DNA from 4 places in the Chelatococcus sp. CO-6 genome. Region 2 is predicted to be linked to each of the others. Evidence: predicted binding sites of a transcription regulator. Region 2 holds the regulator's gene; each other region holds the start of a gene.
The links. Region 2 encodes PhoB, which activates phosphate uptake and scavenging genes when phosphate is short. Its sites were predicted from a motif close to TGTCATNNANCTGTCAT; they were not measured.

Region 1: AL346_RS18895 (PhnD/SsuA/transferrin family substrate-binding protein) is a predicted target of PhoB. The motif match lies at 2,502-2,518, and genes of this name have one in related genera.
Region 3: phnC (phosphonate ABC transporter ATP-binding protein) is a predicted target of PhoB. The motif match lies at 2,482-2,498, and genes of this name have one in related genera.
Region 4: AL346_RS24300 (HAD-IIA family hydrolase) is a predicted target of PhoB. The motif match lies at 1,957-1,973, and genes of this name have one in related genera.

The regions. Positions count from the first base shown of each region.
Region 1 covers NZ_CP012398.1:4,049,529-4,054,469, reverse strand. The annotation lists gene AL346_RS18905 (aldo/keto reductase) at 1-424, opposite strand, end outside; gene AL346_RS18900 (low temperature requirement protein A) at 906-2,174, opposite strand; gene AL346_RS18895 (PhnD/SsuA/transferrin family substrate-binding protein) at 2,633-3,514, shown strand; gene AL346_RS18890 (sensor histidine kinase) at 3,518-4,941, shown strand, end outside.
Region 2 covers NZ_CP012398.1:1,976,547-1,981,487, forward strand. The annotation lists gene pstA (phosphate ABC transporter permease PstA) at 1-1,246, shown strand, start outside; gene pstB (phosphate ABC transporter ATP-binding protein PstB) at 1,279-2,097, shown strand; gene phoU (phosphate signaling complex protein PhoU) at 2,127-2,846, shown strand; gene phoB (phosphate regulon transcriptional regulator PhoB) at 2,875-3,576, shown strand; gene AL346_RS09300 (GcrA family cell cycle regulator) at 3,680-4,225, opposite strand; gene AL346_RS09305 (aspartate aminotransferase family protein) at 4,597-4,941, shown strand, end outside.
Region 3 covers NZ_CP012398.1:4,332,209-4,337,149, reverse strand. The annotation lists gene AL346_RS20205 (alpha/beta hydrolase domain-containing protein) at 1-1,744, shown strand, start outside; gene AL346_RS20200 (DapH/DapD/GlmU-related protein) at 1,752-2,372, opposite strand; gene phnC (phosphonate ABC transporter ATP-binding protein) at 2,540-3,355, shown strand; gene phnD (phosphonate ABC transporter substrate-binding protein) at 3,418-4,344, shown strand; gene phnE (phosphonate ABC transporter, permease protein PhnE) at 4,523-4,941, shown strand, end outside.
Region 4 covers NZ_CP012399.1:821,552-826,492, forward strand. The annotation lists gene AL346_RS24290 (phosphoribosyltransferase) at 1-122, opposite strand, end outside; gene AL346_RS24295 (MurR/RpiR family transcriptional regulator) at 244-1,146, opposite strand; gene AL346_RS24300 (HAD-IIA family hydrolase) at 1,146-1,871, opposite strand; gene AL346_RS24305 (ABC transporter permease) at 2,022-2,948, shown strand; gene AL346_RS24310 (ABC transporter permease) at 2,963-3,883, shown strand; gene AL346_RS24315 (ABC transporter substrate-binding protein) at 3,979-4,941, shown strand, end outside.

The DNA.
Region 1 (4,941 bases), 2.1 Mb from region 2:
TGGCGCCGACGGTGTCCTCGATCGGCACCTGCGGATCCACGCGGTGCTGATAGAACAGGTCGATCACGTCAACGCCGAGCCGCTTCAGCGATGCCTCGGCCACCGCGCGGACGTGCTCCGGCCGGCCGTCGACACCCGCCATGGCGCCCACCCCCTGTTTGCTCGGATCGATCTTGAAGCCGAACTTGGTGGCGATCACCACCTTGTCCCTGTGGGGCTTCAGCGCCTTGCCGACGAGGATTTCGTTTTCGAAGGGGCCATAGACTTCCGCCGTGTCGAAGAAGCTGACCCCAAGGTCGACCGCTCGGTGGAGCGTGCGGATGGATTCGTTCTCGTCCTGCCCCCCATAGGCGTGGCTCATGCCCATGCAGCCGAGCCCGACGGCGGAAACGGTAAGGTCCGGGCCGAGTTGACGTCTCTTCATCGGTTGCTTCCTTGTTTTGACTGTATTTTCTCAGCTATGGGCCTGAATCGCTTCCGCGGCGCGCGGAAGGGAAGCGGAGTGGGAGACTTAGGGCGAAGGCGCCGGGAAAGCTGCCCTCATCTGAGGGACGAGCTTGGCGGCTGCGCGCCCAATTTTTGGTCCGAGAGGTAATCTCTGCGTCTGCCCGGAAGCGGAAATAGCGGCGAAGAAGAATATAGGTCGTTGTTGCGGACGAAGCGGTCGCTAACAGTTGAGCGATCGAACCTGCCGAGATGGTTTTTACGGCTCTTTCCAACGTCCGCAAAGGGCTAATGGGAAGGATTGCAAAGGCCTGGTCGCTAATCGACAGACCAAATCTGAGGCACTTCGATGACAGGAAAGGCCGATCACGACCTCGATCCCTGCAGGCTGGACGTCTGACAGGACTGCAGCACGAGGGCTTCTGCACGACGAAGCAGCGAAGCTGGCTATATCGGTTCGCTTATTCCGCCGGCCTGACCTCCTCCTGGGCCAAGGCGCCGAGCTGGTGGCGATAGCCCCTCAACTCATAGCCGACGACGGTGACGACGGGCGCGAACATCAGGATGACGAGACAGACTGCCATATCGACGCCGGAGAGCGGGGCAATGACGGCGAGCGCCACCACCGCCGCGGTCGCGAGCAGAAGCCAGGTGTGGAAGCGGTCGAACCTGCCCATGAGATAGCTGTAGAGCGCGTATATGGAACCGACGAATACGCTGATCGGAACCGCAACGGTGAGCACGGTCGCAAGCGGGCCGATGTGAGCCTCGTGCTTGATGAAGCTGGCCGCGACATGAAGACCGGCCCCCGTCGCCACGATCGACGTGACGATCACCATCTGCGTGTAGCCCCAGCCAAAGGCCTTGTCGCGTCGCGTGTGCAGGATTCGCGCCGAGGGCAGGATGAAATAGACCCACCACATGGCGAAGGTAAGCCCGGTGCCGGCGAGGCCTGCCAGTCCCGCATCCAGAGACCAGCCGTGCTCCTCGACCACCATCGACAGCGCGGCGACTGAGCCGACGACGCCCTCGCCGAGAGCGATGATGGCGAACAGACCGTGACGCTCCGCGATGTGATGGGCGTGCCAGGGCGTACCGCCGTCCCTGCGCTCGGCGATGACGGGTCCCGCCAGCTCGATCAGGACGAGAACGACGACGAAGGCGAAGGTCGGGCCGAGCGTCAAATGCGAGAGGCTGAGCGAAACCCAGCCGACCTGTGCGATCAAGATCGCGACCGCATAGGTCAGGCAGGCGCGCCGGCGCGCTGGATTCTGGCTGGCGGCGCGCAGCCACTGGAAGACCAGGGCAACGCGCATGATCACATAGCCGAGCACCATGACCGAATTGTCGAGATATCCGCCGTGCTCGAGGGAGGCGAACATCGGCGGCAGTCCGACCGCGAAAATGAGCACTCCGATCATCTGCCCCATGGTCGCGACGCGGAACACCCAGTCGTCCGTGTCATAGGCCGAGGCGAACCACGAGAAATTCACCCAGGCCCAGCAGATGGCGAAGCTCGCGAAGCCGAAGCCGATCAGGGCGACGGCGTAGTGGCCTTCCGCCAGCGCGTGAGCGTAGCGGGACGCCGCGAAGGAGAAGCTCGTCACGAAGGTCAGGTCGAAGAACAGCTCGAGCGGTGTTGCCGCACGATGCGCTTCGTGCGGGTCGCGCCCGCCCATTCTCCGCGCATGGTGATGCAGGCTGTCCGGTACGGGGGTCGCGGTGCTCATGGCCGGTGCATTCGTAGTCAAGGCGACGAGAGGCTATCGGACCCCCGCCGACAGCGAAAGCAGAGAAGTGGACGGGCGACACGCCATGGATGCGAGGCGGAATGGCAGGTCGCTGCTTTGGGAGATGGGGAGCGCATGTCACGCCCGTCCCAGGCGAACGGCAGCAACCGTCCGCTCGAACCGTTCTTCAGGGCGAAACCAGGGAGAAGTCAGCGTATCGAGGATACCCATTCAGGGCCCGTAACCGCAGCGCGCGCTCGCGCGCTCCAAGGTCAGCGGAGAGTGTGGCGGCCTGAATTCATGAAAAGAGCGGTCTCGGCCGAGCATTGTCCTTCAATCGTCAGCCGCGGCTCGGGAGGCTCCATCGACCTGCTGCGCAAGTGCCCACTGTCCAGGGTTTCCGCCTGGCGTGGTCGGAGCTATCATTTTGTACAATCACAAGAACGAGGGGGAGGGACATGCTCGCGCAAGGTTCGGCCTCGCCGGATCGTCGACGGGTGTTGGCCGCTGCCGCGGCCGTCCTCCTGGCGCGTGGCGCGCAGGCCGGCGAAGCAGCGCCAGCCGGGCAGATCCGCTTCGGCCTGACGCCGGTCTTCCTCAACAACGATCTCGAGCTGCTCGGCCGGCTTCAGGGCTATCTCGAACGTGCCACCGGCCATCCGGTCAGCCTCATCACGCGGCGGACCTACCAGGAGATCACGGCGCTCCTGACCACGCGCCAGATCGATGCGGCGTGGATCTGCGGCTATCCTTTCGTCACGCACCGCAGCGAACTGCAGCTGGTTGCCGTCCCGCTCTGGCGCTCGCGACCGCTCTATCAATCCTACGTCATCGTGGGCAGCGACAGCGAAGCGCGTGACGTCTCCGATCTCGCCGGCGGCATTCACGCCTTCTCCGATCCCGATTCCAATTCCGGCTTCCTCGTCACGCGCGCCCTGCTGGCGGAGATGGGCCTGCGGCCCGAACGCTTCTTCGCCCGGGCGTTCTTCACCTACGGCCATCGCAACGTCATCCGCGCTGTTGCGAGCGGCCTCGCGGGATCAGGCTCGGTCGACGGCTATGTCTATGAGGTCATGGCCCAGATCGAGCCCGAGCTGACGGGGCGCACGCGCGTTCTGCGGCGATCGGAATGGCTCGCCTTTCCGCCCGTTGCGGCGCCGCGCACGCCACTCGACGAGATCCGGCTCGCGAAGCTCGCCGAGGCACTCCTTGCGATGCCGGCGCACCTCGACGGACGCGCGGTCCTCGCCATGCTGCGCCTTGACGGATTTGCCCGCGAGGAGGCGAGCCTGTTCGACGCGATTGCCGCCAAGGTCGACCTTCTGGCGCGGGCGGGCTGAACGATGCTCAGCCGCCTCGATCCGCGCTCCTGGCCCATCACGGTGAAGGTGCCGCTGGCCGTCGCCAGCCTGATGGTGCTCGTCGGCCTCATCCTCTCCGAACGCGTCCTCGCCCGGCTCGCCGACACGCAGGAGCGGCACCTGCGCGATCTGGCCCAGAGCTATCTCGACGGCCTGTCCTCGGCGGTCGCGCCTTCCATGCTGCGTGACGATACCTGGGAAGTCTTCGACGCGATCGAACGCGCGCGGGACCTGCACAGGAGCCTGCGCCCGCTCGAAACCGTCGTCAGCCATGCCGACGGCCGGGTGATCGCCGCCTCCGATCCGCGCCGGCATCCCGTTGGATCGTCGAACGAGGAGCGCCAGCGCGTGCAGGCGGCCGGTGCCGAGAGCTTCAGCTTCGAAGCGGGGGCTGACACGGCGACGGCCGTGCGCAAGCTGTCCTATCCGGGGCAGACGGTCGGCTTCATCGAGGCGGTGTTCGACACGCGCCATCTCGCCGCGGAGCGGCGCAGCGTCATGCTCGCGCTCGTTGCGACGAACGGCCTTCTCACGCTCCTCCTCGCGACGGCGGGCTGGCTCCTCGTGGCGCGCATGATGCGGCCGGTCACCATCCTCACCAACCATCTGGGGCTTGCCCGCGGCGCTTCCGCAGTGCCCATCGCCGAGGATGTCGTCATACGCCAGCGTGGCGAGTTCGGCCGTCTTTTCCGCGCCTACAACGCCTTGGCGGCATCCATGGATGAGCGCGAGACGCTCGTGAAGAAGCTGGCCGAGGAGGAGCGCCTCGGCAGCCTCGGGCGCCTTGCTTCGGCGCTCGCGCACGAGATCAACAATCCGCTCGGCGGGCTCTTCAATGCGCTCGCGACGCTCCGGACGCACGGCCATCTTGCGCATGTCCGCGCCAATGCCATCGGCCTGCTCGAGCGCGGCCTCGTCGGCATGCGCGACGTCGTGCGCACCACGCTGGCCGTCTACCGCGAGGAGAAACGGCCGCGCGATCTCGTCGCGTCCGACCTCGCCGACCTTCAGCTGCTGATTGCGCCCGAGGCGCGGCGCAAGTCCGTCTCCGTGACGCTCGAGAACGCGCTCGACGGCACGTTGCCGTTGCCGAGCACGCCGGTGCGACAGGCTATCCTCAACCTGCTGCTGAACGCGGTGGCCGCCTCGCCCGAGGGGGCCGGCGTCGTCCTCAACGCCAGCGTGAGCGGCGGTCTCTTCGTCGCCTCGGTGCGTGACCGTGGGCCAGGCCTGCCGGAGGCCGCAGCGCAGGTTCTCGTCGGGCCCATGGCCGTGACGCCGCTGCGCGATGGCGGCGGGCTCGGCCTGTGGACCACCAGGCGCCTCGTGAGCGAGCTTGGCGGGCGTATCGAGGTCGATCACCCCGGCGAAGGCGGTACGTTGCTCCGCCTCGTCATCCCGCTGCG
Region 2 (4,941 bases):
GCGCGAGAGCGCCGGCCAGGGGCAGGCGCAGGTGACGCTCGACGGCGAGGACGTGGTGCTGACGAGCTCGGCCCCCGACTTCGCCCGCGCCCTCGCCGAGGTCAAGGAGAGCCTGCGCGAGGAGGCGGCCGCCGACCGCCGCGAGGCCGCGCGGCTGACCGCCGCGGCGGCCGATGTCACCGGTGACCAGCGCGAGGCCCTTCAGAGGCGCATCGCCGACCTCGAGGGTGAAGCTGCTGCCGCCGAAGCGCGCGCTGCCGCGGCGGATGCGCCCGAGCGGCTGACGGCAGACCTGCCCTCGAAGCTCGTCTTCATCAACGGCGGCATCGTCAAGCTGACCGAGATCAGTGCCTCCGAGGCACGCGGCACGGTGCTCGTGCCGCTGGCCAACACCGACGCCGTGGCCGCCGGCCGGTGGGACATCCTCACCCTGACCCAGCCCGAGGCCAACCGCCGCCTCGACGACCAGGTGGTCGCCTGGCTCGAGGACCTGAAGCAGCGCGGCATGGTCGCGTCGCATTTCGCCAGCCGCTTCTTCACCTCCGGCGACAGCCGCGAGCCGGAGCAGGCGGGCATCCTCGGGGCCCTCATCGGCTCGGCGCTGACCATGCTGGTGACACTGGTCCTGTGCCTGCCGATCGGCGTCGGCGCCGCTGTCTATCTCGAGGAATTCGCACCGAAGAACCGGCTGACGGATCTCATCGAGGTCAACATCAACAATCTCGCGGCCGTGCCCTCGATCGTCTTCGGCCTGCTCGGCCTCGCGATGTTCCTCAACTTCTTCGGCCTGCCGCGCTCGGCGCCGCTCGTCGGCGGTCTCGTGCTCGCCCTCCTGGTGCTGCCGACGATCATCATCGCGAGCCGCGCCGCCCTGAAGTCGGTGCCGCCGTCGATCCGCGAGGCAGCGCTCGGCATCGGCGCCTCGCACCAGCAGGCGGTGTTCCACCACGTGCTGCCGCTCGCCATGCCCGGCATCATGACGGGGACGATCATCGGCATGGCGCATGCGCTCGGCGAAACCGCGCCCCTGCTCCTCATCGGCATGGTCGCCTTCATCGTCGACGTGCCGGGCTCGATCACCGACGCGGCGACGGCGCTGCCGGTGCAGATCTACCTGTGGTCGGACCTGCCGGAGCCGCTGTTCCAGGCCAAGACGGCCGCCGCCATCCTGGTTCTGCTCGCTTTTCTCTTTATCATGAACGGGCTCGCCATCCTGCTGCGCCGCCGCTTCGAGCGCCGCTGGTGAGCCGCGTCCCGAGCCGAAGGGAGTTCTCTATGATGACGACGATGCCGAACATCGAGCTGGCCAAGGCCACGGCGGCCGAAGCCGCGGACGAGGCGGTGACGAAGGTCGTCGCCCGGGACGTCAACGTCTACTACGGCGACAAGCACGCCCTGCACGATGTCTCGATCGACATTCCCGAGAAGGCGGTGACGGCCTTCATCGGCCCGTCCGGCTGCGGCAAGTCCACCTTCCTGCGCTGCATCAACCGGATGAACGACACGATCCCGATCTGCCGCGTCAGCGGCCGCATCGAGATCGACGGCAGCGACATCTACGACCGGGGCCTCGACCCGGTGCAGCTGCGGGCGAAGGTCGGCATGGTGTTCCAGAAGCCGAACCCCTTCCCCAAGTCGATCTACGAGAACGTCGCCTACGGGCCGCGCATCCACGGGCTCACCAGTTCCAAGGCCGACCTCGACGAGGTCGTCACCATGAGCCTCAAGCGCGCCGGCCTCTACGAGGAGGTGAAGGACCGCCTCACCTCGCCGGGCACCGGCCTCTCCGGCGGGCAACAGCAGCGCCTGTGCATCGCCCGCGCCATCGCCGTCAATCCCGAGGTCATCCTCATGGACGAGCCGTGTTCGGCGCTCGATCCCATCGCCACCGCGAAGATCGAGGAGCTGATCGACGAGCTGCGCGAGAACTACACCATCGTCATCGTGACGCACTCGATGCAGCAGGCGGCGCGCGTCTCGCAGCGCACGGCCTTCTTCCACCTGGGCAAGCTCGTGGAGGAAGGATCGACGGAACAGATCTTCACGGCCCCGCAGGACAAGCGGACGCAGGACTACATCACCGGGCGCTTCGGCTGAGGCCGCCGCAGGAACAAGGATTGCCGACGATGACCGATCATATCGTCAGCTCGTACGACGTCGAGCTCGACACCCTGCGCAGCAAGATCGCCGAGATGGGCGGCATCGCCGAGAAGATGCTGGGCGACGCGACGATGGCCCTGGTGCGGCGCGATGCGGCCCTCGCCCAGGCGGTGATCGCCGTCGACGAGCGGCTCGACGCCCTGCAGCACGACGTCGAGGAGCGCGCCGTGCTCACCATCGCCAAGCGCCAGCCGATGGCGGTGGACCTGCGCGAGATCGTCTCCGCCATCCGCGTGGCAGGGGACATCGAGCGCGTCGGCGACCTCGCCAAGAACACCGCCAAGCGCGTCGTCGCCATCAGCAACGAGATGCAGCCGCAGAAGATCGTCGGCGGCGTGCAGCACATGAGCGACCTCGTGCAGGCCCAGCTCAAGGACGTGCTCGACGCCTATGCGCAGAAGGACACGGCCCGCGCGCTCGACGTGTGGCAGCGCGACGACCGCATCGACGCGCTCTACACCTCGATCTTCCGCGAGCTCCTGACCTACATGATGGAAGATCCGCGCAACATCAGCTTCTGCACGCATCTCCTGTTCCTCGCCAAGAACATCGAGCGCATCGGCGACCACACCACCAATGTCGCCGAGACCATCCACTATCTCGTCACCGGCAAGCCGCTCGCCGCCGAGCGGCCGAAGAGCGACGAGTCGAGCTTCACCACGGTGCCGGTCGCCGGCCAGCAGTAAGCGTCGATCACGCGTAACGGAAGGACCGATGGGACCTCGTATCCTCATCGTCGAAGACGAAGAGCCGCTCACACTCCTCCTGCGTTACAACCTCGAGGCCGAAGGCTACACCGTCGACGCCGTCGCCCGCGGCGACGAGGCCGAGGTGCGCCTGCGCGAGCAGGTCCCGGACCTCGTGTTGCTCGACTGGATGCTGCCGGGCCTATCCGGCATCGAGCTGTGCCGGCGCATGCGCGCCCGGCGCGAGACCGAGCGGCTGCCCGTCATCATGCTCACCGCCCGCGGCGAGGAGGGCGAGCGCGTGCGCGGCCTCGCCACCGGCGCGGACGACTATGTCGTCAAGCCCTTCTCGGTGCCGGAGCTGCTGGCGCGCGTGCGCGCGCTGCTGCGCCGCGCCAAGCCGGGCCATGTGGCCACCCTCCTCACGGCCGGCGACATCGAGCTCGACCGCGAGACCCGGCGCGTGCGCCGTTCCGGCCGCGAGCTGCACCTCGGCCCCACCGAGTTCAAGCTGCTCGAGTTCCTGATGCAGAGCCCCGGCCGCGTGTTCACGCGTGAGCAGCTGCTCGATGGCGTCTGGGGCCACGACGTCTACATCGACGAGCGCACGGTGGACGTGCATGTCGGCCGCCTGCGCAAGGCCATCAACCGCGCCCGCAAGCCCGATCCCATCCGCACGGTGCGTGGCGCCGGCTATTCCTTCGACGAGACCTTTTCGCACGCGGAGTGAGGGGCGGCGGTGCCGGCCGCCCGTCCGCTTCCTCGCCATCAAAGAAAAAGGCCGGAGCGTCGCCGCCCCGGCCTTTCGTTTATCTTAAAGCCCGCTGCGAGGCTCAGGAGCGCATCACCTTCTTCTCGCGCCGGCGGTCCGCCGCCGGCTGGTAGGCGATGCGCGCATGGTGCGCGCAATAGGGCATGCCGAGCAGGGAGCGGGCGCCGCAGAAGCGGAAGTCCGGCGTCGTCGGGTCGCCCATCGGCCAGCGGCACATGGCTTCCCGCAGCTCCATGATGGTGACGCGCTCGCTCAGCGGCACGACCACCTCTTCCTGCGGCTGGAACTGCTGCTGCGGCACCGCCTCGGTCTCGAGCTCCGGCGCTGCGGCGAGGGCCGTGTTGCCGCGCACGACGGTCTGGCCCGACGGCTGCGCCATGGGATGGCTCGGGCTGCGTGTGGGCGCCGCCTTGCGTGGCCGGGATGCCGCCGGGGCCGCCGACTTGGCGCGGCCGGAGAGGCCGAGCCGATGCACCTTGCCGATGACGGCATTGCGCGTCACGCCGCCGAGCTCGGCAGCGATCTGGCTGGCGCTGAGGCCCTCGGTCCAGAGCTTGCGCAGCAGCTCCACCCGCTCGTCGCTCCAGGTATTGCTCTGATCGCTCATCGCTCTCTCCGCCCGGCTCGTCTCGGCGCGCGCAAGGGAAGCGCGAAAGAGGCTCTCGCCTCGTCGCATCCTGCTGCAGGTAGCGCCGATAGGGAATTGGCCACACGATATGTCGTGGTCTGTGGCTCGGAAACTACAATATGAGGGAAGGCGCGAGCAAGGCTTCGCGCCGGCCGATCTGCGTTTTCCCCAAGATCATGACAGCAATCGGGCGCCGGCTGATCGATCGTATCAATGCGATTGAATTGACAGGCTCCGTGACCCATCTAAAATTGTGGACGGTGCCGCCCCTGCCCGGGCGGCACTTTGATTTTCGGGAAAATCCGAGGCGTCCGGCGGCAGGCCGGCGCCTCATCGCGGAGACGAGAGACGTGACTTCGCCGCTTCTGCAGACCTATGCGCGGGCCGACATCGAATTCGAGAAGGGCGAGGGCGCGTGGCTCGTGACGCGAAGCGGCGAGCGATACCTCGATTTCGGCGCCGGCATCGCAGTCAACGCCCTCGGCCATTGCCATCCGCATCTCGTCGAGGCGCTGACCGCGCAGGCCGGCAAGCTCTGGCACACGTCGAACCTCGTGCGCATCCCCGAGGGCGAGCGGCTCGCCCAGCGGCTGGTCGATGCCACCTTCGCCGACAATGTCTTCTTCACCAATTCCGGCGCCGAGGCGCTGGAATGCGCCATCAAGATGGCCCGGCGCTACCATTCGTCCAAGGGC
Region 3 (4,941 bases), 2.0 Mb from region 2:
CGCCGCCGGCGAAGTGGTCTTCTCGACCGACGTGCACATCCTGAAGCCGGCCGATCCCGCGCGCGGCAACGGCAAGCTCCTCTACGAAGTCACCAACCGCGGCCGCAAGCTCGGGCTCAGCCTGCTGAACGACGCTCCGATGGTGAACGACCCGGTCTCGGCCGCCGATGCCGGCAACGGCTTCCTCATGGACCAGGGCTACACCCTCGTCTGGAGCGGATGGCAGGGCGACCTCGCGACCGCCGGCGGGCTTCTGGGCCTCGACGTGCCGATTGTGCCCGGCGTGACGGGGGAGAGCCGCGAGGAATTCGTCTTCGACGACACCAAGGGCACAGAGGGGCCGGTGGTTGCCGTCGATCTCTCCTATCCGGCGGCCGATCCTGATCCCGGAAAGGCGCGGCTGACGGTGCGGGCCCGGGAAGGCGATGCGCGCGCGACGCCGGCCGGACTTTCCTTCAAGTATCTGAGCCCGACCCGCATCGAGATCACCAAGGCGCCGGGCTTCGATGCGGGCGCCATCTACGAGTTCATCTACGCGGCGAAGGACCCGAAGGTCATGGGCCTCGGCTTTGCCGCCGTGCGCGACCTCGTCTCCTTCCTGCGCTACGAGGGCGCGGCGCCGGACGGCGGCGCCAATCCTCTCGCCACGGACGGCGCGCCGGCCTTGAAGGCCGCCTATGCCATCGGCATTTCCCAGAGCGGCCGCTTCCTGCGCGACCTGGTCTACCAGGGGTTCAACGACGACGAGAGCGGGCGGCCCGTGTTCGACGGCCTGATGCCGCACATCGCCGGCGCGCGCAGAACCTTCACCAATGCGCGCTTCGCCCAGCCGGGCCGCTATTCGCGCGATCACGAGGACCATCTCTATCCGGGCGACGCCTTCCCGTTCTCCTATGCGACGAGCCTCGACCCGATCGGCGGCACTACGGACGGCATCCTGAAGCGCTGCGAGGCCGCCGGCTCCTGCCCCAAGGTGATCCAGACCGACACCGACACGGAGGCGGTGCAGGCGCGCCTGTCGCTCGTCGTCACCGACACGGCCGGCAAGCCCCTGGCGCTGCCGGAGAACGTGCGCGCCTATTACTTCGCCGGGCTGCCACACTTCACGCCCTTCGGCGCCAAGTCCGCGCCGGCGGCGGCCTGCCAGCTGCCGTCGAATCCGCTGCACGCCGGCGCGCCCATGCGCGCGCTGCTCGTCGTGCTCGATGCCTGGGTGGCCGAGGGCCGGGAGCCGCCGCCGAGCCGCTATCCGGGCCTGGAAGAAGGCACGCTCGTCGCGGCGCAGGAGGCCGGCTACGACGGCATTCCCGGCCTGAAATTCGCGGGCGAGCACAACGAAAAGTCGCTCGTCGACCATACGCGCATGCCGCCCGTCGCAGGACCGGCCTATCCCGTCTTCCTGCCGCGCGTCGATGCCGACGGGCATGCGGTCGCGGGCATCCGCCTGCCGGTGATCGAGGCGCCGACGGCGACCTATCTCGGCTGGAACCTGCGCAAGGCGGGCTTCGCCGAGGGCGCCATCTGCGGCCTGACCGGCTCCGAAATCCCGCTCGCCCGCACCAAGGCGGCGCGGCAGGAGGCCGGCGACGGGCGCCTGTCGCTGGAGGAGCGCTATCAAGATCATGCGGCCTATGTGGCGGCGGTCTCCGGCGCGGCGCGCAAGCTCGTTGACGAGCGGCTGATGCTGCCGGCGGACGCGGACACCATCGTCCGTGCCGCGGAAGCCTCCGACGTCGCCCGCTGAGGCCGGATCAGCCGCCGTACTTCTCGAGGAAGGCCTCGACCGGCAGCGCGCGGAAGTTGGGCAGGGCGGCGTGGAGGCGCTCATGGCTCCAGTCCCACCAGGCGAGCGCCATGAGCCGCTCGGCGACGGCGGCGGGGAAGCGGGGCCGGATGGGCCTTGCCGGCACGCCGGCGACGATGGCGTAGGGGGCGACGTCCTTCGTGACGACGGCGCCGGAGCCGACGACGGCGCCGGTGCCGATCGTCACCCCCGGCATCACCGTGACGCCGTGGCCGATCCACACGTCATGGCCGAGGGTGACGGGCTGGGCCCGGCGCCAGTCGAAGAACCCGCTCTCGTCCTCCTCTCCCTCGAAATAGGCCGAGGCGCGGTAGGTGAAGTGGGACTGGCTCGCCCGCCACATGGGGTGGTTGCCCGGGTTGAGGCGCACCTGGGCGGCGATGGAGCAGAACTTGCCGATCGTCGTGTAGATGACGTCGCCGTCGTTCACGATGTAGCTGTAGTCGCCCAGCGTCGTCTCGACGAGGCTCGTGCGCGCGCCGACCTCCGTGTAGCGGCCGAGCGTCGAGCGCAGGACGCTGGCGGTCGGGTGGATCGTCGGCGTTTCGCCGAGGCGCTTGCCCATCATTCGTCTCCCGGGAGGTGGCGCGCAGGTTTCGTGTGCCGATGTGACGCTGTTGTGACGGTATCAACAGTATTGAAAAGTTGTTAGATGGCAAATTGATCAATTTATTGATTGTCATGATAGTGTCGCCTGCTCGATCTAGCTAACGCAGCAATCGTGGAGGTTGCTGCATGCTGGTTCTCGAAGGCGTCAGCCGACGTTTCGGTGCGAAGACGGCTGTCGACAGTGTCGAGCTGACCGTGGTTCCCGGCTCCTTCGTGGGCGTCATCGGCCGCTCCGGCGCCGGCAAGTCGACGCTCCTGCGCATGATCAACCGGCTCGTCGACCCGAGCGACGGGCGCATCCGCTGCGGCGACGTCGACGTGACGGGCCTCAGGGGCCGTGAGCTGCGCGACTGGCGGGCGCGCTGCGCCATGATTTTCCAGCAGTTCAACCTCGTCGGCAGGCTCGACGTGCTCACCAACGTGCTCATGGGCCGGCTCAATGCCGCGCCCTCGGCGAAATCCCTCGTGCGCCTGTGGGCGCCGGAGGACAAGGCGATCGCGCTCGCGGCGCTCGAGCAGTTCGACATCGCCGGGCTCGCGGCGCAGCGCGCGGACCAGCTTTCCGGCGGCCAGCAGCAGCGCGTGGCGATCGCCCGGGCGCTCGCGCAGTCGCCCGAGATCATCCTGGCCGACGAGCCGATCGCCTCGCTCGATCCGCGCAACACGCGCATCGTCATGGACGCGTTGCAGCGCATCAACCGCACCTACGGCATCACCGTCATCTGCAACCTGCATTCGCTCGATCTGGCGCGCAGCTACTGCGACCGCCTGGTCGGCATGGCCGCGGGCCGCGTCGTCTTCGACGGCCTGCCGGAAAGCCTGACCGACGACGTGGCGCGCGAGCTCTACGGGCTCGAGGCCGCCGACGTCATCGGCGAGGGCGCAACGTCCCCGGCAGCCGCCGGATGGGGCGCCCGTTCCCCTGTCGCGATCCCGGCCTGAGCGCCGCGATGGACGCCGGCGCAGCGATCCGCGCCGGACCTTACTCTTGAGGAGAGACCACGATGTTGAACCGCCGCGCCCTCATCGGTGCCGCCGCCGCGTCCTTCGCCTTCGCCGGCATGGCCCAGATCCCGGCCTTCGCTGAGGACTGGAAGGCGAAGTATCCCGAGATCACCTTCGCCGTCATCCCGGCCGAGAACGCCTCGGGCGTGAACGAGCGCTACGACGACTTCGTCGCCTATCTGTCGAAGGAACTCGGCGTGCCGGTGAAGCTGCGCATCGCCAACGACTATGCCGCGGTCATCGAGGGCCAGAAGGCCGGCAACATCCACATCGCCTATTACGGCCCTGCCTCGCTCTCCCGCGCCGTCAAGGTGACGAGCGGCGGCGTCGAGCCCTTCGTGACGACGATCAACTCCGACGGCACGGTCGGCTATTATTCCGTCGCCTATGTGAAGGCGGACAGCCCCTACCAGTCGATCGACGACCTCAAGGGCAAGAACCTCGGCCTCGTCGACCCCAACTCGACCTCGGGCAACAACGTGCCGCGCTTCGCCCTCGACAAGCAGGGCATCGATCCCGAGCAGTTCTTCGGCAAGGTCGTCTATGCCGGCAGCCACGAGAACGCTGTCTCCGCGCTCGACCAGGGCACGGTCGACGTCGCCTTCAACTGGTGGAACTCCGAGAACGACTCAAACCTGACGCGCATGGCCAACAAGGGCATGGCGAAGAAGGAGAACTTCCGGATCATCTACAAGTCGGACCTCATCCAGGGCTCGCCCTACGCCTATCTCACCAACCTGCCGGCGGACCTCAAGCAGGCCATCACCAAGGCCTTCCAGGAGGCGCCGCAGAAGGACAAGACCGCCTTCGACAAGCTCTCCGACGGCAAGGACAAGGGCTTCGCCCCGGTCACGACGCAGGACTACAAGGCGACCATCGAGCTCATCGAGTTCGTCGACCGCCTGAAGCGCAAGAAGGCGTCCTGAGCGCACCCGTTCGGCAGGCCATTCCTGCCGCCGATCACGCCTTCCATCGTCCTGGCCGGGCTTGTCCCGGCCATCCACGCCCGTCCGACGTCGCTTGCGGTCAGGCGTGGATACCCCCGACAGGTGCGGGCATGACGGCGTGCTGCCTCCGGCCCACCGGCTGACGAAGTATCCATCCATGTCCCACGCCATCGCCCGCCTGCCCGAGCCGCGCCTGCGCGCGCTCGAAGATGCCTACGGCGCGGCCGTCGCCGCCAAGCGCCGGCAGGTCCTTCTCGGCGGCCTCGTCCTTGCCGCGCTCGTCGGCCTGTCCGCCTGGGCGGGCGAGGTGGACCTTGCGAAGTTCTTCGCCAATCTCTGGCGCTTCCCGAGCTACATCGGCGACATCGTGCCGACGCTCAGGCTCGCCCATCTCGGCGAGGACCTCGCCGAGTGGTACTGGGGGCTCGGCTACTGGCTGAGGCTCATGGGCGAGACGCTGCTCATCGCCTATCTCGGCACCATGCTCGGCGGGCTCTGTGCAATCAGCCTCTGCTTCCTTGCCGCGGCCAATCTCTCGCGCTCGGCGCGGGTGCGCTGGCTGGTGCGGCGGGTGCT
Region 4 (4,941 bases), on a different replicon from region 2:
ATCTCGGCGGCGACCGGCACGCCGCCGCGCGGCAAGGCGAGGACCACGGGATCCTCGTCCCGCCATCCCGCCAAGGCCTTGGCGAGCCGCCGTCCCGCCTCCATGCGGTTGAGAAAAGGCATGGCCCACTCCTGTCCCGCCCCGTGGCGCCCTCGCATAGAACGGCGCCACGGCCATCCTACCGCCGGTGCCCCGGCGCGTCATGGGCAGGCGACCGCTGTGGCCCATGGACGGATCGCGTCGCTAGACGCGCTTGTCGGTCAGCACCTCGAAGGTCTTCGCGATGGTCGCCACGGAGCGGTCGTGGTCCGCGAGGGCAAGGCCGGCGATAAGGGCGTCGATGACGGCGAGTTGGGCGATGCGGCTCGTCATCGCCTCGGTGCGGAACTGCGTCTCGCGCGCCAGCGTGTGCAGGACGATGTCGGCATGGGCGTGGAGGGGCGATTTGCCGAAATTGGTGACGCAGATGGTCGTCGCCCCCGCCTCCTTGGCGAGGCGCGTCGCCGTCAGGGTCTCCACCGTGCTGCCCGAGTGGGAGATGGTGAGCGTCGCGACATCCGGCCCTGCAAGCGAGGCCGTGATGGCCTGCACATGGCTGTCGACGCTGACGCGCGAGGAGATGCCGATGCGCATCAGCCGGTAATGCGCGTCCTCGGCGATGGGCGCTGCGCTGCCGATGCCGAACACCTCGACGCGGCTCGCCTTGCGGATCGCGCCGATCGCGGCGCGCATGGCGGCGACGTCGAGCGCCTTCTGCGTGTCCTGCAAAGCCTGCAGGTCCGACTTGAAGACCTTGTCGATGACGGCCTCGACCGTATCGGTCTCGGCGAGATCCTCGTGGATGAACTGCACCGGCTGCACGAATTCGCGGGCGAGCGCGATCTTGACCTGCTGGAAGCCGCGTGCACCGAGCATCTGGCAAAAGCCGATGACGCTGCCCTCGCTGGCGCCGGCACGCTCGGCCACCTCCGTCACCGACATGTGGATGACGTCGCCGGCGTTGTCCCTGATGAAGTCGGCGATGCGCGCCGCCGTCGGCGGCAGGTCCGGGCGCAGCACCGCGACGCGGTCGAGCACGCCGTTGAACTCGCCCGCGCGCAGCGCCGCCTGCCGATCCTTCTGCTGACCGTTTGCCGGACCCGCCATCAGGCCACCTTCCTTTCCATCGCGCCGAGGCCTTCCACGAAATCGCCGGGCCGGACGTGCAGGAAGCGCATGCCCGCCCGCATGGCACCCTTGCCGTCGGTGGCCGGATTGTCGCCGATCATGACCACCTCCTGCGGCGGAAGGCCGAGCCGCTCGCAGCCGAGGCGGAAGAGCAGCGGCTCGGGCTTGCCCACCACCTCGCACTCGCCCGCCCCGGCGCAGGAGAGGATGGAAGCCGCCAGCGCGCCGACTTCCGGAACGGGCTCGCCGAGCGGCCCACGGTGGTGCGTGTCCGGACAGGCGAGAACGAGCTTCGCCCCGAGGGAGACGGCATGCGCCGCTGCCGCGAGGCGCCGGTAGCTGAAGCGCCGGTCGCGTCCGACGATGATGATGTCGCAGGCGCCGGTCGACAGCCGCAGCCCGCGCCGGCGCGCATAGCGCTCCAGCGCCGGCCCCGCGAGCAGCATTACCCGGGCGCCCGGATGGCGCTGCGCCACAAGGTCGATTGCCGTCGTGCCGGCGAGGACGATGCGTTCGGCAGCGACGGCAAGGCCGAGCCGCCCGAGCAGGCGCGACAGCTCGTGCGGCGTGTGCTCGGCGTCGTTGGAGACGATGGCGAAGCGCCCGCCGGTTTCGGCGACGAGCGCGGCCACGCCCGGCAGGAGCCTGCGGCCGCTGATGAGGGTGCCGTCGAGGTCGAGGAGATAGCCGCGGGGGCGGGACATGGACACCTGATTTGCCGTCGTCGAATTCCTTGCGGAGGCTTCATTGATATATTCTCAATGTCAATATGATTTTTGATTGAGCAACATTCATTCGACTGTCACACGACGGCGCTAGGTGTGCTGCCGAACCCGAACGGCGGAGACCGGCCCGTGCTCGAATATGCCCTGGCGAGATTGCTGCGCATGGTCGTGACGATGCTCGTCATCGTCACCGGCGTGTTCTTCGCCACCCGGCTCTCGGGCAATGCGGTCGACTTCATCGGCGGCGAAGGCCTCAGCGCGGCGGACCGGGCGACCCTCGTCGCCTATTACGGCCTCGACGCCTCCTGGCTCGAGCAGTACTGGCGCTACCTGCGTGCCCTCGCCGAGGGAAATTTCGGCATTTCGCTCGTCGAGCGCCGGCCGGTCTCGACCATCGCCCTGGAGCGGGTCGGCCCCTCCCTGCAGCTCCTCGTCGGTGCCGTGCTGCTGACCCTCGCGGTTGCCGTGCCGGCGGGTACGCTCGCCGCGGTCTACCGCAAGTCCTGGGCCGGCAGCATGATCATGGGCGCGGCCTTCCTCGGCTACGCCATCCCCAATTTCGTCCTCGCCGTCCTGCTCATCCTCACCCTCTCCTTCTGGCTCGGCTGGCTGCCGAGCTCCGGCAACGGCTCGCTCGCCCATTTCGTGATGCCGGTCGTCGCGCTGTCGGCCTTCTACATCGCGAGCCTGACGCGCTTCACCCGCAACGCCATGCTCGACGTCCTGAGCCAGGACTACCTGCGCACCGCCCGCGCCAAGGGTCTCGCCGAACCGCGGGTCATCTTCAAGCACGCGCTGCGCAATGCGCTCATCACCATTCTGTCCGTGCTCGGCCTGCAGATCGCCGGCCTCGCCGCGGCCGGCAACGTCGTCATCGAGACGATCTTCGCCTGGCGCGGCATCGGCGAGATGCTGGTCTCCGCCGCGCTCCGGCGCGACTACCCGGTGCTGCAGTTCGGCGTCATCGCCGTGGCGCTCGCCGTCATCCTCATCAACACGCTCGTCGATCTCGCCTACGGCGCCGCCGATCCGCGCGTGCGCCTGGCAAGGTCGTGAGGGAGGCAAGGCCGATGGTCCACACCACGCTTTCCGCGCCGCCCGCCGCGCCGTCGCTCCTCCACCGCGCCACGCGCCTCGGCGCCGGGCTCGCCGACGTCTGGGCGGACATGAACTGGATCGTGCGGCTCACCGCGGTGCTCGGCCTCGTCCTCGTCGTGCTGGCGCTCGCCGCCCCGCTCATCGCGCCCTTCGATCCCAATGCCCAGAGCCTGCTGTCGCGGCTGAAGCCGCCGATGGGCCTTGCCGGGGCAAAGGACGGTTATCTCCTGGGCACGGACGAGCTCGGCCGCGACATCCTCTCGCGCTGCCTCCACGGCCTGCGCCTGACGCTCGGGGTCGCGCTTCTCGGCGCGGTCATCGGGCTTCTCCTCGGCGGCAGCCTCGGGCTTTTCGCCGGCATCGCCGGCGGCCGGGTCGACGATCTCGTCATGAGCCTCGTCGACATCCAGATCGCCGTGCCCTTCACCCTTGTGGCGCTGCTCACGGTGGCGCTCCTCGGCGGCGACCTCACCGTGCTCATCGCCGTGCTCGGCATCGCCTATTGGGAGCAGTACGCCCGCATCACCCGCGGCGAGGTGCTGCGCCTGCGCGAGATGCCCTTCATCGAGGCAGCACGCGCCGCCGGGGCCTCGGGCTGGCGCATCGCGGTCAAGCACATCCTGCCCAATCTCGTCTCGCCGCTGGTCGTCGTCTTCACGGTCAACATCTCCAACATCGTGCTGCTGGAATCGACGCTGTCCTTCCTCGGGCTCGGCCTGCGCCCGCCGACGGCGACGCTCGGCGCCATGGTGGGGATGGGGCGCGACTACCTGCCCTCGGCGCCCTGGATCGTCGCCGCGCCGGCGCTCCTCATCCTCCTCGTGACCTTCGTCATCCAGATGCTCGGCGACTTCCTGCGCGACCGCACCGACGTGCGCCTGCGCGAGCGCTGAGCGCCAATCGAGAGACCGGAGGCGGACAGCCGCCGCCTCCCAGCAAGCAACGGCGGGCCGCACGGCGCGACCGCCACAACGGAGGCCTTCACGCCATGATGACCCGCTCGCTCGTCCTCGCCCTCGCGGCGACGTCGCTCGCAAGCCTCGCCCCACTCACCCCCGCGCTGGCGGCCGAACTGAAGGTCGGCGCCTCCAACATGCCGCCCTATCTCGATCCGGGCCGCGACCATTCCAATGTCGGCTCGCAGTTCTACTACAACAGCTTCGACACCCTGATCGAGAAGGACCACTCGACCGCCGAGGCGAAGTTCCTGCCCGGCCTCGCCACGCAATGGAACCGCATCGACGACCTGACGATGGAGTTCAAGCTGCGGCCGGGCGTCGTCTTCCACAACGGCGAGCCGCTCACGGCCGACGACGTCGTCTTCTCCTTCAACCGCATGTTCCAGGCGAGCTTCCCGCCCTATGCGGTGCGCTCGAAGGACCGGCTGAACAACTTCGACGTGGCCGAGAAGGTCGACGACCTCACGGTGCGGGTGCGCACGAAGAAGCCGGAGCCGCTCTGGGAAACGCTCATCAACATGCAGCAGCTGATGATCGTGCCCGAGGACTATGTGAAGGGGCTGACCGGCGACCCCAAGGTCGCCGAGAATTCCGACTTCGAGGCCTTCGCGCTCGCCCCGGTCGGCTCCGGCCCCTACCGTATCGCCGAGTTCATTCCCGGCGAGCGCATCGTCTGGCAGCGCCATGACGCGTTCTGGGGCGACAAGGCCCCGTTCGAGCGCGTCACCGTGCGCTCCATCCCCGAGATGGCGACCCGCATCACGGCGCTGAAGAACGGCGAGGTCGACATCATCACCAACCTGCCGCCGGACCAGCTCGCCACCGTCGAGGCCGACCCGAACCTCAAGACGGCCGGCATGGTGACGCCGCTCTTCCACGTGCTCATCTACAACACGCTCAACGAGAAGATGGCGAGCCCGAAGCTGCGCCAGGCGCTCAACCACGCCATCGACCGGCAGACCCTGAGCGAGGCCCTGTGGCAGGGCAAGGCC